Regions from separate parts of the Protofrankia sp. CiP3 genome, predicted to be linked through region 2. Evidence: predicted binding sites of a transcription regulator. Region 2 holds the regulator's gene; the other holds the start of a gene.

Region 1 (14,802 bases), on a different contig from region 2:
GCTCACCCGGGCCTGCGGATCAGCAGCCAGGGACGGTGTGTGGACAAGAACCCGATGGCCTTGAGCGGCGGCGGCCCGCGCGACCCGCCCGTTTATCGAGCCGGCTCCGATCAGGCCGACCGTCAGCGGGGCGGCCAGCCCGGCCGGGCCGGCCTGCGCGATCAGCAGTGCGTCGAGGACAAAACGGGCGATGTGGCGGGCGTTGACCTCGGGAGTGTTGACAACCGTGACGTCGTGATGGGCCGCGGCATCACAGTCGATTGCCGCGAGCGAGGTGCCGCGACGAATGATCAGAAGTTTGTTGTGATCATTCTGCGCCCGGACCGCCGTCGCCCAGGTGGCTATCGTGCTCGCGTCGACGGGGTTGGCGCCGACGACCAGGGTGTGGGGCCGCAGCGTCGACAACGCCCCGGACAGTGCCGCTGGTGTGGCCGCGAGGTCCGCTCGCAGCCACACCAGCGGGAGCGATGTCAGGGACAACCGGGTGGATTCGCTCACCCCGGTCGCCACGAGGATCCGGCGGGTGGGACGGGGCCGGCGCGAGCGGGAGTATATGCCGGGCTCAGCGGGTGTGGACATTCCTGTTTCCATTCGGCTGGCAAACTCAGGCGAAACATGGCCGCCAAAAGGCGTGTTTATGGTCTCGTGTGTGATGAACGGTTCTTGTTGTGTCTTGTGTTGTGTGCCGGACCCAGGCTGAAGCTGAGTTTGGCATAACTTCCACTGTGCCTCGCGATCTTCAATAACTGTTTAACCGCGGGGATGCTCGTGGTGGCCGCCGGAAGGTGTTCGGCCGGATCGTGCCAGCGGGTCACATCCGTTCACCGTTCCGTGGGCACGCAGGACGGCGAAACGCGCGAAGAGCTCTTCTTTGTACCAGCCGTGTTCAAAGGTGCGCCGCACGACGTCGGTATGGGCCGGGCTGCCATAGGCGAACCGGCGTAACGCGTCAGCGTCGTCCCAGACGCTGAATGTTCCCTGTAGGCCGAGTGGCGCCTCGCCGATCCCCACCGCGAACCGCAGGCCTTCGCAACGGGTGAGGTCCTCGGCCACCGGCGGCACCGACCGCCAGAAAGCGGGCGCCCGCCGCAACGACAGTCTGGCTCTGGTGATCGCAGCGATCAGGCCGGCTGGCCGCGCCAGGCCCGCGAGCTGCGTCACCGGGTCACCGAACGGACGCTGACGGGCCCATCGTCCCCGGGACGACAACGGGTGGAGCTCGGCTCGCCACCGTTCGTAGGCAATGGCGGACCATGCGTCGATCATGGCGGACCGTTCGAACGAGGCCGCTTCCCGCGCGGAAGCCCAGACGGTCAGCACAGCCCAGCGCAGCACGTCGGCGTCGCGCGGGCCGAACGTCCGGCCGCGTCCGGTGCCAAGGGACCTGGCGAAGACGAGACCGGTTGTGCGCCGCAAGTGCCGGCGGTCCAGCGCCATCCTCGCGGCCGCGTGCGGAACATGGCGGGGCCGCACCCCCCACAGGTCGATGATCACCAGGGGGCAGGCGTGTGCCGCGGTAGCATCGCCATCTCCCACGGTCACAACCGTATCGCCGTGGGGTCCGTTGGCCGCAGTGGTGACAGGCGCAGGACAGCATCGTGCTCCACGCCGTATTTCTGCGCGAAGAACGCTCTGGCCCGGGATGGGTCGTCGCGACAGAGAAGCGCACGGCATCGTCCCAGCGGCAGCAGGGGATGGCGGTTCCCCGTGACCTGTGTGAGGAGGCCGTCCGGGCCGCTGGCGCGGACCAGCCGGGCCAGCATGTCGTCGGCCAGGTAGACCGCGCCCTCGGTTCGTATGTATCGCACGGTCAGTTCCAGAGGGCCGTCCGTGCACGAACCAATCGACAGCGGCAGCTTCAGGTAGTCGTCAAGGCTGATGCTGACCTCCGGGCGCCACAGGGCGGCGAAGCGTTCCTCGATGAACTGGACGAGCGTGGAGTCGATGGTCGTCTCGTGCTGGGTGGAAACCGCCGAAGAGCGACCAACCGGATATGTCGATACGATGGCCCCATTGTCCCATCGGTGGTAACTTGTCAGCGGTTGCTCGGTGTATACACGCACGGACATTCGGTGTCTAAGGTGTGGGTCCAGGCCTGTTCGGATCGCGTCGAGCCGGCGCAGGTTGTCCCGGATGGCCTCGGGGACGTTGATGGTGCGGTCCAGATCCTCCTCGCGTTGCGCGGCAGCGGGCGAGTCCGGGTCGAGCAGGAGGATCTGCACGAGCGCACCGCCGTTCAACGCGCTGTTCACAGCCGTTGCGAACGCCTGCTCATGCAGGGTGGTGACCAGGTCGGTCCACGTGTTCAGGACCTGTACGATCCGCCGGCTGGCGGCGGCACGGCTGATGAAGTACTCAGGGTCGAAGCCGCCGAGCAGCCTGCCGCCGCCGAACTGGGCGGGCTTGGCGGGCATGGTTGAGGACAGCCGCTGTTCCGCGACGGCGAGTTCCGCGGAGCGGGTCTGGCGTAGCAGGTTGATGCCCTGTTGCCAGGATCGTCGGGCGCTGGCGATGTCGTCCATCTGCGCGAGCATGTCCCCGCGGCGGATCAGGACACGCGGTTCCCACAGTGGGTCCGGCAGGGCCGCGAGCAGAGTCAGGGATTCGTTGTACGCGGCGAGCGCGCGTTCCAACCGCGTCTGGCTGCGGTAGAGGTCACCGAGGCGGCGCAGCGCGTATGCCTGCAGCGGCCGGTTGTCGAGATCCCGCGCGATGGACAGGCTTGTCGACAGGCAGGTGACGGCCTCGGAGAGTTCCTGGCGGTTGCCGTGGCACATTGCCAGGCACACCAGCGTCTCGGCCTCCGCGGCCGGGCTGTTGGAGCGGCGGAACAGTTGCAGCGCGCGGTCGAAGAGCTCCGTCGCCTCGTCGAACCGGCCCTTGCCGCGGCAGGCATCGGCGAGCCCGTGCAGGCTGCGTGCCTCGCCGAAAGCGTGATCGATGGCAGTGAAGATCTCGTAACTACGGGTGAAGCGTTCAGTGGCGAGATCGAGGTGGTCGCGTGCCGCGCTGTTCGCGTCGACCGCGGGCTGGCCGTCCGGGTCGGTGCCGGGGGCGCTCAGACGCCAGAACGCCTCCTCGAAAGCGAGGAGGATGTTCCGGTCGCCCAGACCGCACAACATGATGGCCTCAGCGAGCGGGTCGCCTGCCCGGCGAGCCGCCGTCAGGCCCAGACCGTGTGTCCGATCCCAGTCGTCCCAGTAGCCGTTGAACTCGTAGAACCGGGCGGCCGCCGCGGCCAGCCGCCACGTCATCTCGTCGAGTTCCTGCGCGGATGCCTGCTCGATCAGGAGGTGAAGATTGATCCGCTCGATGCCGAACCATACCAGCGGCCCCGCGACCAGCGCGGAGACGATGTCGTCCGCTGACGTGGAACGCGCGGCCGGGTTGTCGATCGTCAGTGACCTACCCGGCGAGAAGACCGCGGTCGCGCGGTCGATGACGGTGAGGTAGGCCGAGAGCAGCCTGGTCAGGGCGGGGCGCAGTTCGTCGCCGACGGTGTTCAGCGGCCCGGCTTCAGCCGGTGCTGTCGCGGCGGTGGGCTGTTCCTCGCTGGGCTGTGCCCCAGCGGGTGAAAGGTCACCGTGTTCCGCCAGGTCCCCGGCGAGGCGAGGAAAGCCATTATCGCGTGGCCGCTGGCCGATCGGGCGTTCCCGCGCGAACACCCGCATCAGATCGTGGAAGCGGTAGCGGGTCTGCCCTGCCTGGTCGGGGCCACGTCGTTCCAGGAGCTGGGCGTCGGCGAGCCGGTCAAGGATGTCCTCGGCCTCGTCGCTGCCTATGTCGAGCAGCGCCGCCGCGGCCCAGGGCGCGAAGTCGACCATGTTGGGGAGGGCGAGGAGCCGGAAGGCCTGGCGCTCGTCCTCGGGCCGGCCGACGTAACTCAACGCGAAGCTGGCTCGGACCTCGAGGTCACCGAGTTCCAGCCAGGACAACCGGTCACGCTCCCCAGTGAGCCGGCTGGCTACCCGGGCCAGCCTCCAGTGCGGGTGAGCGGCGATCTTACGGCCGGCGATCTGGATCGCCATCGGCAGGTAGCCACAGAGCCCGGCGATGTCGCGGGCGGCTACGGGCTCGGCTTCGACCCGTCGGTCGCTGGCGAGTTTCGCCAGCAGCGCGACGGCTTCGGCCGGGTACAGGACATCGATGGTTCGGTGATAGGCGTCCAGGCTGTGCAGGCCGGAGCGGCTGGTGACGATGACCGCGCAGCCGGGAGCGGCGGGCAGCAGGCGCCGGATCTGAGCTTCGTTGGCGGCGTTGTCCAAGACGATTAACATGCGCCGGTTGACGAGCATGCTGTGGTACAGCTCGGCAAGGTCGTCCGGGTCGGTGGGTACCGCGGTTCTGGTTACTCCAAGCGCCTGTACAAGCCGGGTCAGTACCTTGATCGGATCCAGCGGAGACGGCAGGCTGCCCCGCAGGTCAAAGAACAGGCTCGGGTCGGGGAAGTGCTCGCGGGCCTGATGGGCCAGGTGGACAGCCAGCGCGGTCTTGCCCGCTCCCGGCTTACCCGCGATGGCGACGACGACGGTGCCTTTGGCCAGCGCGTCCGGGTCGGTCAGCGCGGTGAGGATCTTGGTCTGGATGGTGTCACGGCCGGTGAATTCGGCGACGTCCGGTGGCAGCTGGTACACCCCGAGATAGGGTGGTTTCGGTGGCGCCGGGCGTTCCAGTGCGCGTGGCGGTGTCCAGTTCAAACTGGGCGCCTCCCGCAGAATATCCTCTTGCAGCCGGCGCAGCAGACTCGAGTCGAGACCGTGGGAACGCAGGGCGTCGAGCCCGTCACGGCACGCCTGCGTGGCATCTTCCAGCCGGTTGTCCCGGTACAGGGCGATGATGAGATCTTTGCGTAGCCCGTCGTCGTGTGGGTACTGGGTGACCAGCGCCCGGAGCTCGCCGATGGTCTCCCGGTGGCGGCCCAGCGAGAGGTCCGCGGAGATCCGTGTCCGCCGGACATCGCGGTGCAGCTCATCGAGGCGCTGGATGTGGGCGGCGGCGAAGGCGTACTCGGCGACATCCGCGAGTGGCTGACCCCGCCACAGGCCCTGGGCGGCCTGTAACGGGGCGATCGCGGCGACCGGATCTCCGTCCTCGACGGCGCGGCGGCCTTGCCCGAGCAGGGTACGGGCCCGGGCGGCGTCGATCTGCTCGGGGCTCACCCGAAGCGAGTACCCCGAGCCGTGGCGGACGAGGAGCCGGCTGCCTCTGGCCGGGTCGAGCCTGCGGCGCAGCTCGCTGATGTGGGTCCGCAGCGTTGCCAACGCCCGGTCCGGGGGGTGACCGTCCCAGACCGCCTCGATCAGGCGGTGGGTTGTGACGATCTGGTCGACGTTCAACAGCAGGACCGTGAGCAGCGTTTTCCGTTGCTTTCCGCCAAGAATGATCACATTGCCGTCGCGGGTGACCTCGGTGGGGCCGAGGATTGCGAAATGCAGGTTCTCTTTGTCTGGCATGTGACCTTCTCGCGCCGATCCCGTCTGATTACGATATCTGGGGATACCTGATTCCGGGGGCCGCGCTTCTTCGGGCCGCCGACGGCGCGGCCGTGCTGTCGGCGTATCTGTGGGGGTGAGGATCGTGTCGTCTGTGATCAGATTGCTCGTTGGCGCGGGCTGGCCCGGCGTTTTTTTTGGGTCTCCACCGCAGCGTGCGTCGTGGGTGCCGCTGTCGCAACCACTTCGCGTGCGTGGGCCGGGTCGGATGGGCGACTGTTACCGATGCGAGGCATCGCGGGCTCTCTCGTCCGCGGTCCGCGCGGCTCCCGCGGCTGATTCCGTATTTCCGTCAACGGAACATCAATTTTCGCTCTGATCGCATGTGTACGACTGGTTGATGACTGTCTGTTCTGCTTGTTCTATCAGGCCCGCTCGCCCGAGGGCTGAGGAGCAACAGGAGGGTATACCGATCATTATGGACACATCGACGAAGGAGACAGCACGGTCAGGACTTCTGCATGAGGTGGCTCTGGGTACCGTCGACGGCAGGCCGGACCAGGTCATGCTGGTCGCGGATGACAGGCGCGTCGCCGCGGTTCTCGAGGACTGGGATGAGCACCGCCGGGTTGAGCTGATGGTAGCGGGCCGGCTGCTGGCGCTGGAAGCTGATCCTGATGGCCGTGGGCTACGGGTGTTCGATCCCGTTACGTCGATTCCGCTGGTTGCTTTTCGGTCGGCGCGTCGCGGTGGTGGCGGTACGGTCGAACTTCCGGGCAGCCGTGCGGTGCGTTGGGTCGTTCCCCGCGGTTCCGTCTTTGAGTGCGGCTTTCTGAGCAGCCGGGGTGGCGGTCTCATCCGGTTCGCCCATGACGGCACCGCGCTGGTGCTTGTGGACGACGATCATCGTCGGCGCGGAGGTATTCACGACCCGTTGGTTCTTCTGACGCTGGGTTGGTTTCTGCTGTTGAAGAGCCGACGGCGGCACGATCACGGTTCTTTCGCGTCACCGCAGCCGGCGGCCCAGGTCTGTGCGGCCGCGTAGGGGCCGCCGGTGGTGTGGTTATGCTCTTGTTTTCCGCGTCACCGACGGCCGGGTCCGCGCGGCACGGCCCGATTCGCGCACTGATAACCGCCGGCCGCCGTGATGGATGCCGAGCGGCTCCACCGCCGGCCGCTGAGTGGTCGCCGCCGGGAACGTGTTCGCGGCCGCTGCGGTAAACGGCCGTCGTCTTCCGTCCGGCGGCCCGTTGCGGCCGGCGATGTTGACGGCCTGACCCGGTCGGGGTTTACTCCTTTCAGAGTGCGAACACGCGTTCGATTCATGGAAGGAGTGGTCATGAGCCGGCGGAGTGTTGACCAACACGCTGTATGTGCCGCACCTGCTCTGACTCAGGAACGTCCTGGCGTACGAACGGTGCTCCCGGTCGCGGGGCTGCCCCGCCGTTCCCGTGACGAGCTGCTCCTGGCCGCGCGTCACGGCCTTGACGAGGCGAGCCTCACCCAGCTTCCCGGCCAGCGGTACGCGCTGGCCCATATGGCGGCGTTGCGTGCCGCCGCGGCCGTCCTTGCTGATCGAGCTCAGGCCCGTCCCGGTCACCGTGGCCGGCCGGTGAGCGCCTGGCGGCTACTTGCGACGGTGGCGCCTGAACTGGCGGAGTGGGCCCAGTTCTTCGCCGCCGGTGCGGCGAGGCGGGCGGCGGCCGAGGCGGGCCTACCGGTGGTCGGTACCCGCGATGCCGATGACCTGGCCCGTCAGGCCGAAATCTTTCTCACGACGGTGGAAACAACATTGGGTCTGCCATCACAGGCGGCGCTGCCAGCTATGGTTGTCAGGCCGGTCAGATCTTCCCGAGACTGAACGCACCAGCTCGTGTTCGGTGCGTGCCGGTTCGGGCGCGCGATGCCGAGCGTGCATCTGATCGCGTGCGTGGCCGTTTCGGCGTCGGCACGATCCGGCCAGCGCCGCTGATGGCGCCTCCCGGCGTGAGGCGGGATGGGTGGGGGGAGGACTGACGGCAGGACGAACCGATCGGTCTGTCTCGGCATGGTTGGTTGCCTACCGCGCCCGCCCAGTCATGCCTATTCTTGGGTGTCAGGTTCCGTCTGCCGGACCTGCCGGTCGTGGGAGGAGCGTCGATGCCGCTCTCGGAAAACGAGCAGCGCCTGCTGGATCAGATCGAGCGCGCGCTCGTCGAGGACGATCCGAAGTTCGCGAGCACGGTCCGCTCGACGAACCCCCGTACCTACCTGCTACGCAGGGTTCGTCGCAGCGTTCTCTTGTTCCTGTTCGGATTGGTTGTCCTGGTCATCGGGGTCGTGCTCAACCGGACGCCGTTGATCGTTGTCTTCGGCGTGCTCGGCTTCGTGCTGATGCTGTTCGCGGCGTCACGTGGTGCCGCGGATCTTCGCCGGATCGGTGGCCGCGGTGGTGAGCTGAGCGGTCGTCATCCGGCAGCCTCGCGTCGCCGGGCACGTGCCTCAGTGGCTGAGCGTCTTGAGGAACGCTGGCGTCGCCGGTGGGAGGACCGGGACGGCCGCTGACGCCTGGGCGGGCCCATCAGCAGCTAGGTCACTTCAGGCGGGCTGTCCGGCCGAACACGCCCAGCGCCCCTACCACCGACCGTGGAGCAAGTACCGCGCGTGCCCGGTCAGTGCGTGGTGCCGCCGTTCGCAGCAGTCGTGCGACCATTTGCAGGTCGCGTCCGATCTTTTCGTTGGTGCTGGAACCGGCCATTGCGGACGGCGCGTAGCGAGCTAGTTCCTCCGCCTCGACAATCCGGAGCAACGCGGCTCGGGCCGCCTCGGCGTCCGATGCTCGAATCTCCGGGCAGGCAGCGATGTGGTCGGCCAGCCGCAGCGCACTGGCCCGCGGCGACTCGTTGGGCCGCAGCGGTACTCCAAGGTCGAATGTCAGGTCCGCGAGCTCGGCCCAGGCCGCGTGCACGCGGGCATCCGCGGTTGCCGCTCCCGCGTGATTGGCTGAACCGCCTGTCATAGCGGTGGCGAGACGGCGCCGGCGGCGCGTGACCCGCACCAACGCCGGCAACAGCAGCACCGTGACGATGCCTGTCCCGACCAGAGTCCGGGAAAGCCAGCGGATGATCGTCGGCAGGGGGCTTTCCGCGGAACGTGTTTTTTCGGAAGCTTTCGGCGCTGGGCTCGGCGTGCTGTCCCGGACGGCGTCGGTGTCCGGGCCCGTGGTGGGGGCCACGCCTGGGGTGGTGACTGACGGTGTGGCCGACGGACTCGCGCCATGGTCGGCCGGATCGGCGGCCGCGGCATAGGCGGGGGTGATGGTTCCGTCGGTGCGGGGGGTCGGCTCGAAGGAAACCCAACCGGCGCTGGCGAACCACGCCTCCGGCCAGGCGTGCGCATCCCTGTTAGTGATCAGATAGCTGCCGTCGGCCTGCCTGGCCCCCGGGACAAAGCCGATCACCACCCGGGCTGGGATGCCGAGCGTCCGCAGCAGCACCGTCATCGCGGAGGCGAACTGCTCACAGTAGCCACGTCTGGTTTTGAACAGGAACTCCGTCAAGGCTCCGTCCTGCGCGGTCGGGGCGCCGTTGAGATCGTAGATGAAGGTGGTGTCATGGAGGTACTTCTGGATTGCGAGGGCCTGCTGGTAGGCGTTCACGCGGGTCCCCGCTATCTCACGGGCGAGTTTCTCGACCCTCGGGTCGGTACCGGGAGGCAGCTCTGTGTCGATCTTTATATCGGCTGGGAAGGTCCGCGGGGAGGCCGTGAGCTGGCTTGGGAGCGGATCGGGAGTGGAGGCTTCCACCTGGTAGTGCGCACCGGCGGTAGTGGTCCGGGTGCTGAAGACCGTGCCGGTGTCGGTGGACAGCCGCCAGTCACTGCCAGAAGCAAGGCCTTCGATCCTGCTCGGGGTGCCCGGAAGGGGAAGGTAGCGTTCCGTCAGGACCGTCGACACGTCAATTGTCGCTGACACCGTGCTGACCCGGGTGTTGCGGTCCGGGGCGGGAAGGCCGTCGCTGATCCTCGCCTCACTGGTGGCGCGCAGTGACCGGAGAGTGAATCGCTGCCCGTCGAACTGCTCCAGCGCGGTGAGCCGCAGGTATCTGGGCGTGGCCGTGCGCACCGACAGCAGGGTGGTCGGTTGGCTCGCATGCAGCTGTTGGGACAGCGAGACGAGCGGCGGTAGCACGATCGCCGAAGCCGGGCCGGTGTAGCGGGTGACGCCCTGTTGGCGCGCCAGCGGTCCCACCCCGTCAAGGGACGGCAGGACTGCCGGGACGGCCAGCGCGCACATCACCGCGCACAGGGCGATCCCAACGGCGAGGCTCCTCGCGTTGTTCGGTAGTGCGGCCTGCGCCGAGCCGGTAATCGGCTTTCCCCAGCGTTCGACCGTCTGCTTCCACTCCATCACGAGTAGGAGCAGGAATCCCATCGCGCCGAGCAGGTAGGGAACCACGCCGACACCATGCGGCAGCACAGTGGCGGGCAGCATGAACAATGCGAGCAGGGGAAGCCCGGCGAGTGTCGGGCGCCGGATCGTGACCGCCAGCAAGTCGACGATCAGTACGACGCAGTAGACACCGATGACGGTCAGCACCACCAGGCCCGGACGCTGCGGCACCGGCGCGGCGAGCTGCGAGACGTCGTCGCGGCCAGCTATGATCAGGGAGCGCAGCGCATCCACCGTCCGCCCGGTCGGCAGCAGGCCGGCGACGGCGGTTTCACGCGCGTACAACGCCGTGACCGTGATCAGAAGACCGAGCAGCCCGGACACAATCCCTACCGGGATGGCCAGCCGTAGCGCCCGTGCCAGCGCGGCCGTGCCCACAGCTACCGCGGTAGCCACGATCACGGGGCCGAACCACCACCAGAAGCCGTCGAACAACGGCGCGAGCGCGGATGCGCACAGCAGCGACGCCAGCGCAGCCCCGGCAGTGGGAACGAGCTGGAGCCGGGAGGTCACAGCGCGGCCCCGGCCCGCGTGTCCGTGGGCAGCACGCGGCCCGGTTCCGCCGCCGGCTTCGACGCATGTCCCGATACCGGTCCCGATACTGCTTTCGGGCTCGGGCTCGGGCTCGGGCTCGGGCTCGGGCTCGGGCTCGGGCTCGGGCTCGGGCTCGGACTCGGACTCGGACTCGGGCTCGCGGCCGCGTCCCCGCCGAGTCCGCCGGTGGCCGGATCCGGTGTCCGCGGGCTATTGTGGATCATGCCGCCCGCGGCCGGCTCGGGTTTGGCGGCGTCTGTTCCGCCACCCCACGCTGGGCCCTTTCCGGTCGTTCCCGGCCACAGCGCGGTGAGCCTGTCGCCATACCCGGCGATGATCACAGTCCAGCCGTGGCGCTGGAAGACCGCGCGGCACGCCTGCAGGCCTTCGGTCCCGCTCGCGGAACGCTCCCCCTCGTCCCAGGTCGCCACGTTGACCAGCAGGACGATCGCGGCGGCGTCGCGCGGGCGCGCTCGGGCGAGGACCGCGGCCTGCGCCGGATCGGTACGTCCAAGGATCGCGACCACCATGGAGCTGTCAGCGGTCCGCAGACGGCTGTACACGCGCTGCGTCGAAAGGGCGTCGGTCGTGTTCACGACCGCGAGCTCGTCCAACAGCGCGGCCGGGTTGCGCGACCCCCTCGCCGCGGCCGGGGCCGGGGCGTTGTCACAGATGAGCCGTACCGCCTTGCCCATCCCGGTCAGGTACACAGCGATCGAGGCAGCCGCGCCGACAGCCCACTCGAACGAGGACATGGGCCCCTGACCGGCCCAGACAGCGGACCGGGTGTCGAGGAACAGGGCCGCGCTGCCCGGGCGGAAGCTCTCTTCCTGACGAACCATCAACTCGCCGGTGCGGGCGCTGGTCCGCCAGTGAACCCGCCGGAGGTCGTCGCCGGGGTGGTAAGGGCGAGTGGAGAAGTCGTCCGTACCAGTAGCGGATGCGCGCCGGCGGCGGTGGGTGCTGATCGTGGTGTGGCTGCCCGGACGGGCCAGGGGCAAGGTCTCCACCGGAGGGGTCACGATCAGTTCGTCGCGGCTGCGGAACGCCCGCGTGAGCTCGCAGAGCCCAAAGGGATCCGTGATCCGGATCGCCATCGGCCCGATCAGGTACCGGCCACGAAGCTGAGGACGAAGCTTGTAGGTGAGGTACCGGGCGCCCCCCGCCTCCACCCGGTCGAGCACAAACCGGGCCCGGAGCCCAAGACGGTCTGGGACCTCGTCATCGACCAGCAGCACCGAGGAGGGACGTCCACTCATGTTGTCGATCCGGATGCTGACCGCCGCGTCCCCGCCCACGGCCACGCGAGCGGGGACGAGAAGACGGTGGCACGCGAGCCGGTAGCGGGTCTTGCAGACGAACGCCGCCGCGCACACCGGCAGTGCCAACAGCAGCATGCCGACGCGGAGCAGGTCCTCCTCGCCGACGGTCGCGGCCAGCGCGCAGCAGGCCAGCCCGGTGGCCACGAAGCACAGTCCGCGAATGGTCAGCGCGCGCATCGCCGCCAGGAAGTCGAGCACGGAAAATCAGCGGCCGCGGTGCGGCGGACGTGCCCCAAGGCGTGGGATGGGGACGCGCGCGACGATCTCCGTAATGATCCGGGAGGTGACGTCGGCTATGGATACGTCCGACATCGCGGCATCGGGGTTCACCAGCAGCCGGTGCGCGAGCACTGGCGCGGCCATCGCCTGGACGTCGTCGGGGAGAACGAACGCGCGGCCGTCGAGAGCGGCCCGCGCCCGAGCGGTCCTGACGACGTGCAGCGTCGCGCGGGGAGAGGCGCCCAGGACGAGCTCGGGATGCCGGCGGGTGGCCGTCACGAGGTCGACGATGTAGCGGCGCACATCGTCGGACACATGCACCGCGCGTACCAGGGTGACCAGTTTGGCGATCTCGTCGGCGTCGGTGACGGGGCTGATCCCGTCCAGTGGCTCGGCGGTACCATGGCTGTTGATCATAGCAAGTTCGGCCACGGGCGACGGGTAGCCCATGGACACCCGCGCGGTGAAACGATCGCGCTGCGCTTCCGGCAGCGGATGGGTGCCTTCCATCTCGATCGGGTTCTGGGTGGCTATGACCATGAACGGCGACTCCAGGTGGTAGGTCACACCATCGATGGTGACCTGGTGTTCCTCCATGCATTCCAGGAGCGCCGACTGCGCCTTGGGAGCGGCGCGGTTGATCTCGTCGCCGACGACGATGTTGGCGAACACCGGCCCGGGCCGGAACTCGAAATCCCGGGTGTCCTGGTTGTAGACGCTCACCCCGGTGACGTCGCTGGGCAGCAGGTCCGGGGTGAACTGGATGCGGCGGACACGGGCGTCGATCGAACGCGCGAGGGCCTTGGCGAGCATCGTCTTCCCCACGCCGGGCACATCCTCGATGAGCAGGTGGCCGCCGGCCAGCAGTACGATCAGTGCGGTTCTGACCACTTCGGGCTTGCCGTCTATGACGGACCCGACGGACTGGGCCACTCGCGTCGTGACATCCGCGAGGTGGTGCAGGCCGGTCCCCGGCTCGCGCCACTGCATGACGCCGGGCTCCGTCACCGTCACGTCGGTCTCCGTCCTCAGGTCGGCTGCGTCAGTCGGCAGGGTGGGCCCGGCGGGCCCAGGCACTCCACGAGTGTGACATCCATGCGGCCGATGGCCTTCATGCGTTGAGAATCATCCGGCCACCGATGTCCGGAAAGCGTACTGATTCGTGGCGGCATTCCATCGTAGCTGCCACGACTGTTACTCGCAGGTGTTTTTGCCATGTTTGGCCAAAGGCCACATTGGCTTCGCATTCATGATCCATGCGCATCGGCGCTTGTGGGCTTCGAGGGGTGTGTCCGGAGTGTCGGAGGGCTTCCAGGTGGGGGAGAGTGGGGTACAGTGGCGCGCAGTGGGGGACGGACGCACTCGCAGGCCAACCAGAGCGGGACTGGCTGGCCTTGAACCTCTCGGGTCTGGGCGAGGAGGGCGCCGATGTTCCTCGGTAGCCACACGCCACGACTCGACGACAAAGGCCGGCTCACGCTGCCGGCGAAGTTCCGTGAGGAGCTGGAAGGGGGGCTTGTGATTACCAAGGGGCAGGAGCGATGTCTCTACGTGTTCCCTATGGTTGAGTTCACCCGGATCAGCGAGTCCCTGCGGACGGCTCCCGTTACGGCAAAGGCGCTTCGGGATTACAGCCGTGTCTTCTTTTCCTCGGCATCGGACGACGTTCCCGACCGGCAGGGCCGGATCACCATCCCACCCGGGCTTCGGACCTACGCGGGCCTCACTCGCGACTGCGTGGTGAACGGCGCGAACACCCGGGTGGAGATCTGGGACGCGTCCCGTTGGGACGCCTATCTCGCCGGCCAGGAGGAGAACTTCGCCGCGCTTTCCGAGGAGGTGCTGCCCGGCGTCATCTAGGAGGCCAATGGGCGTGTGATCATGTTTCTTCGCGCGCGGCCTGGCCTCAGGGGGCGCGGTGCTGGACGCACGCGAAGACGGGATACGGGCGTGCGCCGAGGTCTCCCCCCGCTCTTCACCGGACGTCACTTCCCCGGTGTCCGGTGACGCGAGCGGGGCGGGACCTGGGCACATGCCGCGCTTTCGGGGCCAGGTTGCGATGTGTGCAACCTGGGTTCAGGCAGGTCGCTCGTCAGTTGTGTGATTTATATCTTTGTTTTTCGTATCTTCACCTGTCGCGGCTTGGTATTGCCGCGGTTGACCGCCCGCCGCGAGGTTTTCACGAGCAGTTCGAGGAGGTCGAGGTGGACGCCACGCACACCCCGGTTCTCTCCGACCGTGTTGTCGCCCTGTTGGCGCCCGCGCTGGGCGGGCCTGGGGCGGTGGTGATCGATGCCACAGTGGGACTCGCGGGTCATGCGAGCGCGCTGCTCGCCGCATCCCCCGATGTCCGTCTGGTCGGCCTTGACCGTGACCCGCAGGCGCTGGGGCAAAGCCGCGCTCGGCTGGCGGCCGAAGACGACCGGGTCACCTTGGTCCACGCCGTGTACGACCAGCTGCCCGCCGTTCTTGACATGCTCGGCTTGGCCGAGGTGCACGGCGTGCTGTTCGACCTCGGGGTGTCCTCGTTGCAGCTCGACTCCGACGAGCGGGGATTCAGCTATTCCCGCGACGCTCCGCTGGACATGCGGATGGATCCGACCAGGGGCCGCACCGCGGCGGATGTCGTCAACACCTACGGTGTCGACGAACTTGCCCGGGTCCTGCGCGAGTACGGAGAGGAACGGTTCGCCCGCCGGATCGCCTCGGCTGTGGTCGCTGAACGCGCCCGTGAACCGTTCACCTCGTCGGCTCGACTTGTTGACCTTGTTCGTCGGAGTATTCCGGCGGCTACTCGGCGTACCGGTGGAAATCCGGCAAAACGCACGTTCCAGGCGTTGAGGATCGAGGTCAACGGCGAGCTCGA
Region 2 (14,802 bases):
CCGACCGTTTCGCTCAGATCACCCCTACGGTGCTCATCGGGGTGGACGGCTACACCTACGGCGGAAAGTCCTTTGACACGCTCGGCGCGCTCGGTGGCGTGGCCGACCGTCTGCCAGACCTGCGGGCAATGGTCGTGATTCCATACCTGGCCGCGGATGCCGTCGAGCGTGCCCACAAGGCCCACCTACCGGCTGTCATCTCCTGGGCGGACCTGCTCGCCGGCTGCGATGACCAGGTCCCCGCCTTCCACCGGGTCCCCTTCGACTCGCCACTGTGGATCCTGTACTCCTCGGGTTCGACCGGCCGCCCGAAACCGATCGTGCAGGGCCATGGCGGCATCCTGTTGGAACACCTCAAGTCGCTGGTGCTCCATCTCGATCTGGGACCTGACGATCGCTTCCTGTGGGTGACAAGCACCGGCTGGATGATGTGGAACCTGCTCGTGTCCGGCCTGCTGGCCGGGGCGACCGTCGTGCTTTTCGACGGCAGCCCGAAGTTCCCCGACCTGGGGACCCTGTGGCGGCTCGCCGAGGCCGTCCGCATCACCTGCCTGGGAGCAAGTCCCGGCCTGCTGGCCGCGTGTGAACGCTCGGGCATCGTCCCGCGGGAGATCGCCGACCTCTCCGCGATACGTACCATCGGTTCCACCGGCTCGCCGTTGTCCTCGGCCGGGTACGCCTGGGTGTACGACGCGGTCGGCTCCGACCTGATGCTCTCGTCGATCAGTGGCGGCACGGACATGTGCACGGCGGTCGCGGCGGGCCTGCCCACGCTGGCAGTGCACGCCGGGGAAATCTCCATGCGCGGGCTCGGTTGCGCGGTGAGCACCTTCGACGGCGACGGCAAGGAGCTCGTCGACGAGATCGGCGAACTGGTGCTCACCGCGCCCATGCCCTCGATGCCGCTCTTCTTCTGGGGCGACGATGACGGCTCGCTGCTGCGCGCGTCCTACTTCTCGACCTACCACGGCGTGTGGCGCCACGGCGACTGGGCCAGGATCACCCCGACCGGATCGGTGATCATATATGGCCGCTCGGACGCGACCCTGAACCGCGGCGGAGTCCGGCTGGGTACCGCCGAGTTCTACCAGGTGCTGGACAGCATTCCCGGCGTGGCGGACAGCATGATCATCGATACCTCGACCGCTGAGCGACCAGGTGAGCTCGTGCTGTACGTCGTGCTGGAGGACAGCGGAACGCTTACCGACTCCTTCATCAGCACCCTGCTGACGACGATCAGAAGGGAGCTGAGCCCCCGGCATGTGCCTGACCGCGTCGAACAGATCTCCGCGATTCCCCGCACCTACAACGGCAAGAAACTGGAAGTGCCGGTTCGTCGCCTGCTGCTGGGCGCAGCCCTGGAGCAGGCCGTCAGCCTCGGCATGGTCGCGAATCCCGAGGCGTTGCTGCCGTTCATCCCGCCCGCGGCCAGCTGACCGGCGGCGGCCGGCAGTCCTCGCCTTCGCCTTCGCGCCAAAAAAAGATCCCCTGCCCGGTGACCGGGCAGGGGATCTCCACCACGACGACGCACTACATCCCGGACGCGCTACATCCCCGGATGCGTCAGTCGAGAAACTCGCGCAACCTGCTCGCGACCGCCGGCTTACGCAGTTCGCGAAGGGTGTCGCGCTCAATCTGGCGAATCCGCTCACGGGTCAGCCCGAGACGGTTACCGACCTCGGCAAGCGTGTGCTGCTTGCCGTCGGCAAGGCCGAAGCGCAGCCGCATGACCTCACGTTCACGCGGTGTGAGCCCACTCAACACGCCCTCGATCTCGTCCTGCATGGCGCCGTAGGAGGCGGCGTCCGCGGGAGAGGTGGCATCCGCATCCTCGATGAAGTCACCGAGGACCGAATCCCCGTCGTCGCCCACCGCGGTCTCCAGGCTGACCGTGTCCTGGGCGTACCGGCGCAGTTCGACGACCTGCTCGATCGGCATGTCGAGCTCCAGAGCCAGCTCCTCGTCAGTCGGTTCCCGACCGAGTGTGGAGACGAGCTGACGCTGCAGTCGAGTGATCTTGTTGATCTGCTCGACGACATGGACCGGGATCCGGATCGTCCTGGCCTGATCGGCCAGTGCCCGACCGATGGCCTGCCTGATCCACCAGGTGGCGTAGGTCGAGAACTTGTAGCCCTTGGCGTAGTCGAACTTCTCGACCGCGCGGATCAGCCCGAGGTTTCCCTCCTGAACCAGGTCGAGCAAGGTCATGCCACGACCGCTGTACTTCTTGGCGACCGAAACCACCAGGCGCAGGTTCGCCGAGACCAGCTGCTGTTTTGCCGCATGCCCGTCCCGGACCAGAGTCCCGAGGTCGCGCCGCAGCGCCGGCTCCAGGTCGGAGTCGGTGTCCAGCTTGTACTCGGCAAACAGGCCGGCTTCGACCCGCTTGGACAGCTCGACTTCCTGCGCGGCATTGAGCAGGGGTACCTTGCCGATCTCGCGCAGGTACATGCGCACGAGATCGGCCGTTCCGGCATGCTCCGAGGTTGCGCGGGCAGCCGGCGCTCCACCTGTTGGCTCCTCCTCGTCGAGAACCTCGACGCCAAGGGCTGTCAACCGGGCAATCAGGACGGGAAGTAGTTCAAGACCGAGGTCAGCGGTCTCGAGCGCTTCGCGAAGTTCGGCGCGGCTCAATTCGCCGGATTCGCGCCCACGCGCGACAAGCTCGGCGACCTGAGTAACGTCGAGTTCGTCGGTATCATCGGGCACGGCGGCCAGGCCACGGCCGGGCACCGTGCGTGCAGGAGTGGCCGACCGGCGGGTGCGCCGCGTACTTGTGGCACGCGTACGCGGCTCGTCGGGGCGCTCATGAAGTTCCAGGGCAGGCAGCGTCATCAGTAGCAGATCCGAAGGTCGGTGCGGGTGGCGGGTCTTGGTGCTTGCACGTATGGGCAACGCCTGACGGCGTCCCTCCCATTCCGCGTTCAGACACAACCGGACGTAAGCGATCGCCGGGTCTACGAAGCAGTGTAGACCCTCGCTCTCGGGACGCCGCACCCGCTGTCGCGAAGACTACCCTGCGGACCGGCCGGTGTGTCGCGAATAACTAACTATCTCTTCAGGCCCGCTCTTCAGACCTCCGCAGCCACGATGCCAATACCGAGCCCAGGAACAACAAATCGCCAATACAGCACCAACCTCCATCGAAACCCATAAGGGTGGCTACGGTATGGCGCCGCACCCGCCGCACAGTGACCACTCGCGCCAAACAGGGGTCCGCTGATCAGAATTCGAGAGTGGTAGCGCGAGCGCGACGCGCCGCCCCAGCCATGGCCTAGCTGCAGCCGCTGGTGGAGCCACATTGCTCGCACACGTAGCAGCTACCGGCCGGCCGCATGGTCACCCCGCAGGTGAAACACAGCGGCGCGTCCACGGCGTTCTGCGCCGACAGCGACTCTCCCACCGGGACCTCCGCCGGCAACGACCCCCGCACCTGGACCGTCGACCGCACAACCGGGAAGGCATGCTCGTGCCCGGCCTGCCGCGCCTCCGTCATTGGGCCGGCCCCGGTCAACCGGTCAGCGGAGAGCTCGGCGCCGACCGTGTCGACCGGCTCCGGAGCTGACGCTACTGATGACACTGACGCCGACGCAGGCTCCACGAGAGCATCAGATACGTCCACCGCGCCCGGCCCGCCATACTGCCCGGTGAGCTGACGCGCCCGCTCCTGGGCGCTCAGCACACCGAGTTCCGCGCGGGTTTCCTGAGGCAGGTAGTCCAGCGCCAAGCGGCGGAAGAGGTAGTCCATCACGGACTGGGCCATCCGGACATCCGGGTCGTCGGTCATGCCGGCCGGCTCGAAACGCATGTTGATGAACTTGCGGACGTAGGCGTCCAGCGGGACACCGTACTGAAGCGCGATCGAGATCGCAATGGAAAACGCGTCCATGACACCTGACAGGGTGGAGCCCTGCTTCGACATCTTGATGAAGACCTCGCCGAGACCGTCATCGGGATAGGACCCAGCGGTCATGTAGCCTTCCGCGCCACCGACGGAGAAGGACACCGTCCGGGAAGGCCGGATCTTCGGCAGGCGGCGACGGACGGGCTGGTACTCCTCCGGCAGCCCGCCGACAGCCACCGCGGCTGCCGTGCCGGTGCCCGCGGCCGCTCCCGCGGACCTCTTCGCGCCACGCAGGTCGGACAGCGGCTGGCCGACCTTGCAGTTGTCCCGGTAGATGGCCAGGGCCTTCAGCCCGAGCCGCCAGCCCTCGAGGTAGATCCGCTCGACGTCCTCGACGGTTGCCGAGGACGGCATGTTGACAGTCTTCGAAATAGCTCCGGACAGAAACGGCTGGACCGCCGCCATCATCCGGATATGCCCCATGGGGCTGATCGCCCGCTCGCCGATCGCGCAGTCGAACACCTCGTAGTGCTCGCGGCGCAGGCCCGGCGCGTCGATGACATGGCCGTGCTCGGCCACGTACTCGACGATCGCCTCGACCGTCTCCTCGGCGTAGCCGAGAGCCCGCAGCGCGGCGGGAACCGTCTGGTTGACGATCCGCATGCTCGATCCGCCCACCATCTTCTTCATCTTCACCAACGCGAGGTCGGGTTCGATGCCGGTGGTGTCGCAGTCCATCGCCAGCCCGATCGTGCCGGTCGGAGGGAGCAGGCTGACCTGCGCATTACGCCATCCGTGCTTCTCGCCCAAGGCGTGCGCACGGGCCCATTCAGCGGCGGCCAGGGCGAGCACCCGGGCGTCATCCGCTCCGGCGTTGCGGACCGTGTCCGTCGCGGCGGCGTGCTTACGGATCACCCGGCGATGGGCCTCGGCGTTGCGCGCGAAGCCCTCGTACGCCCCCATGACGCCCGCGAGCTGCGCCGAGCGCCGGTAGGCCGCCGCGGTCATCAGCGCGGTGATCGCGCCAGCCATCGCCCGGCCGCCCTCGGAGTCATACGCGCGGCCTGTCGCCATGAGCAGCGCACCGAGATTTGCGTAGCCGATCCCGAGCTGGCGGAACGCCCGGGTCACCCGGGTGATCTCCGGGGTCGGGAAGTCAGCGAAACAGATCGAGATGTCCATCGCGGTGATAACCAGCTCGACGGCGGCGACGAACGCCTCCGCGTCGAAGGTCAGATCGTCGCGCAGGAACCGCATCAGGTTCAGCGAGGCCAGGTTGCAGCTGGAGTTGTCCAGGTGCACGTACTCGCTGCACGGATTGCTGGCGCTGATCCGGCCGGACTCCGGGCAGGTGTGCCAGTCGTTGATCGTGTCGTCGTACTGGATCCCGGGATCCGCGCAGTCCCACGCGGCCTGCGCGATGGTGCGGAACAGCGGCCGCGCCCCGATGGTCTCGATGATCCGCCCGTCGATCCGGGCCCGCAGGTGGAAGTCGGTGCCGTCGAGCACCGCCCGCATGAACTCGTCCGTCACCCGGACCGAGTTGTTGGCGTTCTGGTACTGCACCGAGACGATGTCACGGCCGCCGAGGTCCATGTCGAAGCCGGCGTCCCGCAACGCTCGGATCTTGCTCTCCTCACGGGCCTTGCTCTCGACGAAGTCGACGATGTCGGGGTGGTCGACGTCAAGCACGACCATCTTCGCGGCTCGTCGGGTCGCGCCACCTGATTTGATCGTCCCGGCCGAGGCGTCGGCTCCACGCATGAAGCTGACCGGGCCGGACGCGGTACCGCCGGAGGAGAGCAGCTCCCTGGACGAGCGGATGCGTGACAGGTTCAGCCCGGCACCCGAGCCACCTTTGAAGATCAGGCCCTCTTCCCGGTACCAGTTGAGGATCGACTCCATCGTGTCGTCGACGGACAGGATGAAACAGGCCGAGACCTGCTGTGGCGCCGAGGTGCCGACGTTGAACCACACGGGGCTGTTGAAGCTGAAGACCTGGTGCAGGAGCATCCAGGTCAGCTCCTGCGCAAAGACCTCGGCGTCGGTCTCCGACGCGAAGTACCCGTTCTGCTGCCCGGCGGCCGCGTAGGTGCGCACGACCCGGTCGATGAGCTGGCGCAGCGACCATTCGCGCGTGGCAGCGCCCAACGCGCCGCGGAAGTACTTGCTCGTGACGATGTTCGTGGCGTTCACCGACCAGAAGTCAGGGAACTCCACCCCGCGCTGCTCGAAGTTGACCGAACCGTCCCGCCAGTTGGTCATCACGACGTCCCGCAGCTCCCAGGTGACCTCGTCGTAGGGATGTACACCGGGTGACGTGTAGACACGTCCTACTTTCAGGCCGGTGGTCTTACCAGCGGGCCGGGTCGACTTCGTGCCGCGGGTCTCGGTCATGGCGCTCCTCGTCTGGCGGATACGGCATTGGGCGGCGACTAGGGCGTGTTTCGACAGTCACCTGGACGCGGCTCCCTGATCGAACGACGACTTCCGAAACACGCCGTAACCAGCTGGTGAACTACCTGGCCTGCGTCCGAAGACCGGCGATCGCGGTCTCGAAGTCCGCCAGGGAGTCGAAGGCCAGGTACACCGAGGCGAACCTCAGGTAGGCGACCTCGTCAAGATCTCGCAGTGGGCCGAGAATCGCTCGGCCGATCTCGTCCGAGGGAATCTCGGCCGCTCCGGACGCACGCAGCGTGTCCTCGACCAGCTGAGCAAGCTGGGCCAGCGCGTCCGTCTCCACCGGGCGGCCCTGGCACGCCCGGCGCACCCCCGCCACCACCTTCGCGCGGCTGAACGGCTCGGTGACCCCGCTGCGTTTGATGACCCGTAGTGATGCCTCCTCGATCGTCGTGAACCGGCGGCCGCAGGACGAACACGATCGCCGACGGCGGATCACGGCACCTTCCTCGGTCTCGCGGCTGTCGACAACCCTGCTGTCCGGGTGTCGACAAAACGGGCATCGCACGGACGATCCCCCAAGATCTTGATGACTTACACCTTCGTAACTACCACATGTTGTGGTGGACGATAGAGTCAGCCACCACGGCCTGGCAAACCCGCCGGCGTGTCCAACGGTCAGGGCAGGCGAAGCGCCTGACCCGGAACAAGATCGGTGGTGTCGAGCTGATTCATACCGGCCAGCCGCGCCACAACCACCCGGGTGTCACCCTCAGGCGCCAGCCCACGCGCTATCCCCCACAGGGTCTCCCCGGACTGGACCACATGAACACGCGCCGGCCCGCCGCCCCCACGCGACGAGGCCAACGAGGTCACCCGCGCGAGCGACAGGACCAGACAGAAGACAGCCGCGACGAGGACGACCAGGACCGCCCGACCTCTCCTGGTCAACCTCAGTGGAGGCTCAGCCGACCTCTCCACCACACACTCCTTCAACCTCCGAGATCGCAAACGACGAACATCCGTTCGATCGAACTCCCGATCGAGTTTCTACCGCACGACCCCGACGGAATCGCCACGACACGCTCGAACAGACGTTTGAGAAATTCGGTCACGGCAGTTACGGTCGTACCGATGAGATGTCGGTTGTGACCACCAGCGCCGGTTCCTGGCAAAACCACCGGGTCCGCCGGGAGCGGAGTCTGCCACGACCGCGAAACGAAGGAGAACGGCAGGTATGACCACCGACCCCAACCGCGCCCGACGTGGCCGGCCACCACGCGGCAGCGTGCGCGACCTGCCGGACGGGCCGGCGGACGCGTCGGGCCTGACCCCCCGCCAGCGCAAGGTGCTGGAGGTGATCCGCAATGCCGTCGAGCGCCGCGGATACCCCCCCAGCGTGCGCGAGATCGGCCAAGCGGTCGGGCTGACCAGCACAAGCAGCGTCGCGCATCAGCTCAGGATGCTGGAGGAGAAGGGCTTCCTACGGCGTGACCCCCACCGCCCGCGGGCCATGGAGGTACTTTCCGCGGACGCACCGGTCCGCCCGGCGGCACGTGACAGCCTCCGTCTCGGGGCACCAGCGACGCCGGCTGCCGGTGCCGACGGATCGGTGGTCCCGCCGGACGGCCGTCGCGACGCGGCCTACGTACCCGTCCTCGGCCGCATCGCGGCGGGCGGGCCGATTCTTGCCGAACAGGCGGTTGAGGAGATCTTCCCTCTTCCCCGGGAAATCGTCGGCGAGGGCACCCTGTTCATGCTACGCGTTGTCGGGGATTCCATGGTCGATGCCGCGATCTGCGACGGGGACTGGGTGGTCGTCCGGCAACAGCCGGTCGCGGACAGCGGCGAGATCGTCGCCGCAATGATCGATGGCGAGGCCACGGTCAAGACCTTGCGTCACCGTGATGGCCATGCATGGCTCCAACCACAGAACCCGGCCTATGCCGATATTCCGGGTGACGAGGCGGCGATCCTCGGCCGGATCGTCGCGGTTCTGCGCCGGGTCTGATCGTGGCTGGCTGTGCCGACCGGGAGAAAGCCGGACGCATGGTGGCGGTCGTCGGGCCGACCGCGGCCGGCAAAAGCGAACTCGCGATCGACCTTGCCGCCGTACTCGGCGGTGAGGTCGTCAATGCCGACTCCATGCAGCTCTACCGCGGCATGGACATCGGCACAGCCAAAGTACCGACGCGGGAGCGCAGAGACGTCCCGCACCATCTGCTTGACATCTGGGAAATCACCCATGCCGCTGACGTGGCGTCCTACCAGGCCAGAGCACGAACCGTCATCGACGATCTGCTGAGTGCCGGCCGGACCCCGGTGCTCGTCGGCGGCTCAGGGCTCTACATCAGGGCTGTCATCGACGACCTCAGGTTTCCTGGCACCGACCCGGCGGTACGCGCGCGCCTTGAACAGGAGCTGTCCGAACGCGGGGCGGCCGCGTTGCACGCCGACCTGACCGCGCGGGCGCCCAGAGCGGCTGCCGCCATCCTGGCCAGCAATGGTCGCCGCATCGTGCGCGCGCTGGAAGTGCTGGAGCTCACCGGCGGCTTCGCCGCCTCCCTACCGGAACACCGCGCGGTCTATGACGTCGTTCAGATCGGCCTCGACCATCATGACCTTGATATCCGAGTCGCCGACCGCGTGGCGGAGATGTGGGCTGCCGGCATGGTCGAAGAGGTTCAGACGCTCGCCGGTCTGGGCCTGCGGAAAGGACGCACCGCCTCACGCGCCCTGGGCTACGCCCAGGTCCTGGCGTGGTTGGATGGCGAGATCGAATCCAGTGAAGCCGCCCGGCTCGCGACAATTGCCGCGACGCGCCGATTCGTCCGCAGACAAAGGTCGTGGTTTCGCCGCGATCCCCGCATAATTTGGCTAGACCATCCCGACGTCGATCAGGTGGCGGGCATGGTCAGCTCAGCCTGACATGCGATGGGTACCGGCGACCCGTTCATCCCGGCGTCTGGAGACATCTGTGACCGCGCTCGAGCTGAACCTCGTCCCGGCCCTGTGCGCCGCATTCGACGACGGATCGTTGCAGCTGCATTACCAGCCCGAGGTTGACCTGCACAACGGGTCGGTCCCGGCAATGGAGGCGTTTCTGCGTTGGCAGCATCCCGATCGTGGGTTGATGCGCCCGTCACAGTTCATGCCGGTCGCCGAAGCGGCCGGCCTGTCCGAACAGGTCGGACGCTGGGTGCTGCGGACCGCCGTGACGGAGGCTCGGACGTGGCACGAGATGGCTTCAGGGACCATGATCCGCCCACCTCGCCTGTGGGTGAACGTCACTGCCGACCAGCTGACCAGGCCGGATTTCGCGGCCGAGGTGGAACACCTCGTGCGTGACCGGGGGCTGCCGCCGGGAGCCCTCGGGCTGGAGTTCACCGAACAGACTCTTGGGCTGGCGCACATCGGGGTCCCCCGCCTGTTGGCCCAGCTACGCTCGTTCGGGCCAGCGATCGGTGTTGACGGGTTCGGCACCTGGTATGCTTCGATGTCGACTCTTGATGTCCTGCCGCTGGACATGGTGAAGATCGACGGTCGGTTCCTTCATGCGATGCAGCGGGACCTGGAAGGTGAAGCCGTACTGGCCTCGATCATTACGCTGGCTCACCGACGCCGGCTGATGGTGGCGGCAGAAGGCGTCGACAGCGCGGTCATCGCATCCAGGTTGGCGGCGATGAACTGTGACCGCGGCGCCGGCCGGCTGTTCTGCCCACCCGTTCCCACCGACGACGCCCGGATGATCGCGCTCGGCCGCGGCCGGCCAGACCGGTGGCAGCAGCGATCGGGTCCATCCGCGGCGTCTTCCCGCCCCACGTCCCGCCACGCCGCCACCGTACCGATGCGCGCACCCGCCGGTGCCGGCTGAGTAACGGATCGACCATCCGCATGCAACCGTGTGTCAGAGAAGGGCAAATATGACGCTTCCCGCCGTTGAGGACACCATCCGCGACCAGTTCTTCGACGCCACCGGCGAGGGACTCGATCTCGTCGATCGAGCGGCCCTACGCCGAGTTCCGGGTCTGACGACCGAACTCGACGACGTCACCGAGGTCGAATACCGCCAGCTCCGGCTGGAACGAGTCGTCCTCATCGGCGTGTGGACCACCGGGACCGCCACCGACGTCCAGACCTCCATGACCGAGCTCGCGGCACTCGCGACCACGGCGGGCTCGGTCATCCTGGACGCGCTCGTCCAGCGCCGTGACACTCCCGACGCCGCGACATACGTCGGTTCCGGCAAGGCCCGGGAACTGAGCGAGGTCGTTGCCGCTGTCGGCGCCGACACCGTTGTCTGTGACGGGGAACTGACCCCCGGCCAGCTGCGCCAGCTGGAGGATGTCGTAAAGGTCAAGGTCATCGACCGGACCGCGCTGATCCTGGATATTTTTGCCCAGCACGCGACCTCCCGGGAAGGCAAGGCGCAGGTCGAGCTTGCTCAACTGCAGTACATGCTGCCGCGACTGCGCGGCTGGGGTGAGTCGATGTCACGGTCCGGCGGCGGCATCGGCACCCGGGGCCCCGGTGAAACAAAGATCGAAACCGACCGGCGGCGCCTGCGCGCGCGCATGACCAAACTCCGCCGGGAACTCGCCGACATGAAGACGGTCCGGGCGACGAAGCGGTCCTCACGGCAACGCAGCAGTGTACCCGCGGTCACGATCGCCGGATACACCAACGCCGGCAAGTCCTCGCTGCTCAACCGCCTGACCGGCGCGGGCGTGCTCGTCGAGGATGCGCTGTTCGCCACGCTTGATCCAACGGTACGGCGGGCCACACTCCCGGACGGCCGGATCTTCACCCTCGCGGACACCGTCGGCTTCGTCCGCCATCTGCCGCACCAGATCGTCGAGGCGTTCCGCTCGACCTTGGAGGAGGTCGCGGACGCCGATCTTCTCCTGCACGTGGTCGATGGTTCGCATCCCGATCCGATGTCACAGATTTCGGCTGTCCGCACGGTGATCAACGATGTCGACGCCGGTGACGTCCCCGAGCTGATCGTGGTGAACAAAACCGACCTGGCGGACCCGGCGGTACTGGCTCGGCTACGCCGAGAAATCCCAACCGCGGTCTTCGTGTCGGCCCGCACCGGCGAGGGCCTGACCACCCTGGTGGAGGCGCTGACCGAACATGTACCGCACCCCGCGGTTGACGTGCGTGTGCTGGTGCCCTTCGCCCGCGGGGATCTGGTGTCCCGGGTCTACGCCGACGGCGAGGTCCTCGATCTCGGGCACACAGCGGACGGCACCATTCTGCGGGCTCGGGTACCGGTCGGCCTCGCCGCCCAGCTCGCCGTGTTCCAGCTCGAACCAGCCTGAAAACGGATGGGCAAGCCGACCGGTCGAGCTCGTGTAGCTATGCCGCCCGCTGGCCGACGGCCTCGCGCCAGAAATCGATCAGCACCGCCGCGGTAGCCGGTGGATTTTCGGTCGCGGGTGAGTGCGCGGCGTCAGGGATCACTTCGTAGCGGGCACCGACACGCACGGCCATGTCCGCCTGCAGATGCGGCGGCCAGGCGTCATCGGCGATGCCGTGCGCAACCAGAACAGGCGCGGCGGCCTCGCGGATCACAGCCGCGAGCTCGCCGACCCGGTCAGGCTCGCCAAGAAGCTGCTCACCCATGACCCGCAGGCCAATGTCGCTGCTGGCGAAGAACCTGCGCTCGAGGAACTCCAAACCACCCGGTGGATAGACGGTGGTGTCCGCGACGCGCACCGCGGCCCACACCGCGTCGCGACCGCTGCGGTCGTAGACGATCCGCATGGCTCGCAACGCGATCCGGCGGGCGCCGACGATGCCCGCGGGACCCGAGCTGAGCAACACCAGGCTGGCCATGATCGAAGGCCGGTTAATGACCGCGGCACGGGCGACCAGACCGCCAAAGGAATGGCCGAGCAGATGCACCGGCCGGCCGATCTCGTCGACCACGCGCCCTACGTCCGCAGCCAGTGCCTCGACCATGCAGTCCCGTTCCGGATCGGCGGCCGGCGACTCGTACTGGCCACGCTGGTCGATCGCGATGACATTGAACCCCGCCTGCGCCAGCCCTTTCATGATCAGCAGATAGTCCTCCTTGCTCCCGGTGTACCCGGGCAGCAGGACGACCGGTGGATCAGCTGGTGAGCCAGCTCGCAGTGCCGCCAGACCCGCGTAGGTCAAGCGCCGCACTCCCGGTGGCAGTTCCGTCGACGTCAAGAGCATTACTAGTGACTCCCCCATTTCCAGCAGGCGACCACGTACCCCACACCGTAAGGCGCACCAACGTACTCAGCGTAAGATATCCATGACCGTTCGTGCGTGTCACTCGGCCTGGAAACAAGACTCGCGCCAGCCAGTACCTGCCACGAGGCACGGCCCGCCGCCATCAGCTCACGGGAGAGAGCGGGCTCGAGCCGCAGCAACCCGGGCGCGTCAGCCGCGGCCAACGCCGCAGCCACCGTGTCGTCATGAGCCGCGGCGCGTTCATCAAAGCCGCCGGGAGCGCCGACCGTCCGCCGCGCGCTGCCGTCCGCCATCACCAGGAACGCGACCCTGGCCGCACGTTGAGCCAACGTGACGCCGATGGTGGCAGCCTCCCGCGGGACGGTCATCGCGCTCACGCCGAATCCGGCCACGTCCCCCTGCCATGCCGTCTGTTCGAGCAGCCAGGCTCCGACCGTCAACGACAACGGCAACGTCGGCCGGTCCGGGCATTGCTGACCAGGTTGGCTTGCCTGTCCCAGAGTCACCGAGCGGGACACCCCGAAACCGGTCAGGGATCCCGACTGGCCGGCCGCATATGCCGCCGTTCGTGGGGCATCGCCGACAACCACGAGAAGGTCCGGCTCCCATGCGACCAGCCGACGAACGGCCTGGATTGCCGGTTCTCGCACAGCTACCGGCTCGCCTCGCGCCACCTCGGGAATGAGCAACGGTGGATGCGGGCAGGTCACCGCCGCGAGCAGCATTACCGGTGGCGCGTGGGCATACCGAGGTCGGTCAGCCGCCGCGTCATCCCGGTCTCCCCAGCATCGCTCGGTGTGTGCCGCGCGATCTGCCAGAGGTCACCCGCTCTGGTCCGTCGATGGGTCAGTGGCGGATCGTCCGCCACAAGATGGTGCGGCGCGCCTCTGGTGATCACAGTTTCGATCACATCACCGGGCCGGATCCCTGGGTCCGCGCTGTCGGAAACAGCCGGTGGCCGGAGGTGGACAAGCCGGCCGTCACGGGCACGGCCAGATCGTCGCCCGGTGGCGGCATCCTTGCGCCCCTCGCCCTCGACGACCAGTACCTCCACCCGCTGGCCGACGAGCATGCGGTTGGCCTCCCAGGAGATCTCCTCCTGAACGGCCACCAGCCGGTCATAGCGGTCCTGAACAACTGCCCGGTCCACCTGGCCGGCCATGGTCGCCGCCGGAGTCCCGGCTCGCTGGGAGTACTGGAACGTGAAGGCGCTGGCGAACCGCGCCTCGCGTACCACCTGCAGGGTATCGGCGAAGTCGGCCTCGGTCTCCCCAGGGAAACCGACAATGATGTCGGTGGTGATCGCGGCGTGGGGCAATGCCGCCCGCACCCGCTCGACGATCCCGAGGAACCGGTCCTGACGATAGGAACGACGCATCCGCCGCAGCACCGCGTCCGATCCCGACTGCAACGGCATGTGCAGCTGTGGGCAGACCGCCTCCGTCGCCGCCATCGCCTCGATCACATCGTCGGTGAAGTCGCGTGGATGCGGCGAGGTAAACCGGACCCGCTCCAGGCCATCAACCGTCCCGCAGGCGCGCAGCAGTTTCGCGAATGCTCCCGGGTCACCCAGTGACCGGCCATAGGAGTTCACGTTCTGGCCGAGCAGCGTAATCTCCAGAACACCCTCGGCGACCAGGGCATCGACCTCGGCGAGGATCTCCCCGGGCCGACGGTCGGTCTCCCTGCCCCGCAGGCTCGGAACGATACAGAACGTGCAGGTATTGTCACAGCCAACACTGATACTTACCCAGGCCGAATGATGGGCTGCCCGCTTGACGGGAAGTGCGCTGGGGAAGACCTCCAAGGCTTCAGCGATCTCGACCTCGGCCACCGCGTTGTGCCGAGCGCGCTCCAGCAGCACGGGCAGCCGGTGGAGATTGTGCGTCCCAAAGACGACGTCCACCCAGGGCGCACGTTCGGCGATCAGCCCGCGGTCCTTCTGCGCGAGGCAGCCGCCGACGGCGATCTGCATTCCCGGGTGACGCTGCTTGGCCGGAAACATCTGGCCGAGGTTGCCGTAGAGCCGGTTGTCGGCGTTCTCCCGCACAGCGCACGTGTTGAAGACCACCAGATCAGGAGTGACGTCAACGCCAATTTCAGCTGGCACGTAGCCAGCGGCCTCAAGCATGCCGGCGATGCGTTCGGAATCATGGACGTTCATCTGGCAGCCAAACGTCCGGACCTGATAGCTGCGGGGACTCACGCAGCCAGCCTACGGTGCGCAACCCGGACCTTCCTGGTCCGCCAGCCCCAATGCCGTCGAGGCCGGGGTCAGCGGCGGGGTGCGTGAGCGCGGGACCTCGCCGCCCAGGATGACGGAACGCCGC

Evidence for each region. Region 2 encodes LexA, which represses DNA repair genes until DNA is damaged. Its sites were predicted from a motif close to CGAACNNNNGTTCG; they were not measured.
Region 1: MJ797_RS19115 (SAV_6107 family HEPN domain-containing protein) is a predicted target of LexA. The motif match lies at 6,739-6,752, and genes of this name have one in related genera.

The regions. Positions count from the first base shown of each region.
Region 1 covers NZ_CAKJTM010000067.1:11,551-26,352, forward strand. Annotated here, with positions in the region: gene MJ797_RS19095 (FAD-dependent oxidoreductase) at 1-579, opposite strand, end outside; gene MJ797_RS19100 (spheroidene monooxygenase) at 751-1,536, opposite strand; gene MJ797_RS19105 (BTAD domain-containing putative transcriptional regulator) at 1,539-5,453, opposite strand; gene MJ797_RS19110 (hypothetical protein) at 5,911-6,477, shown strand; gene MJ797_RS19115 (SAV_6107 family HEPN domain-containing protein) at 6,772-7,293, shown strand; gene MJ797_RS19120 (DUF3040 domain-containing protein) at 7,572-7,976, shown strand; gene MJ797_RS19125 (DUF3488 and transglutaminase-like domain-containing protein) at 8,005-10,374, opposite strand; gene MJ797_RS27190 (DUF58 domain-containing protein) at 10,371-11,915, opposite strand; gene MJ797_RS19140 (MoxR family ATPase) at 11,922-12,926, opposite strand; gene mraZ (division/cell wall cluster transcriptional repressor MraZ) at 13,365-13,796, shown strand; gene rsmH (16S rRNA (cytosine(1402)-N(4))-methyltransferase RsmH) at 14,141-14,802, shown strand, end outside.
Region 2 covers NZ_CAKJTM010000017.1:48,579-63,380, forward strand. Annotated here, with positions in the region: gene MJ797_RS09125 (acetoacetate--CoA ligase) at 1-1,436, shown strand, start outside; gene MJ797_RS09130 (RNA polymerase sigma factor) at 1,564-2,835, opposite strand; gene MJ797_RS09135 (vitamin B12-dependent ribonucleotide reductase) at 3,275-6,241, opposite strand; gene nrdR (transcriptional regulator NrdR) at 6,363-6,812, opposite strand; gene MJ797_RS09145 (LysM peptidoglycan-binding domain-containing protein) at 6,923-7,225, opposite strand; gene lexA (transcriptional repressor LexA) at 7,482-8,255, shown strand; gene miaA (tRNA (adenosine(37)-N6)-dimethylallyltransferase MiaA) at 8,294-9,172, shown strand; gene MJ797_RS09160 (EAL domain-containing protein) at 9,222-10,118, shown strand; gene hflX (GTPase HflX) at 10,168-11,568, shown strand; gene MJ797_RS09170 (alpha/beta fold hydrolase) at 11,606-12,451, opposite strand; gene MJ797_RS09175 (class III extradiol dioxygenase subunit B-like domain-containing protein) at 12,454-13,182, opposite strand; gene miaB (tRNA (N6-isopentenyl adenosine(37)-C2)-methylthiotransferase MiaB) at 13,197-14,678, opposite strand.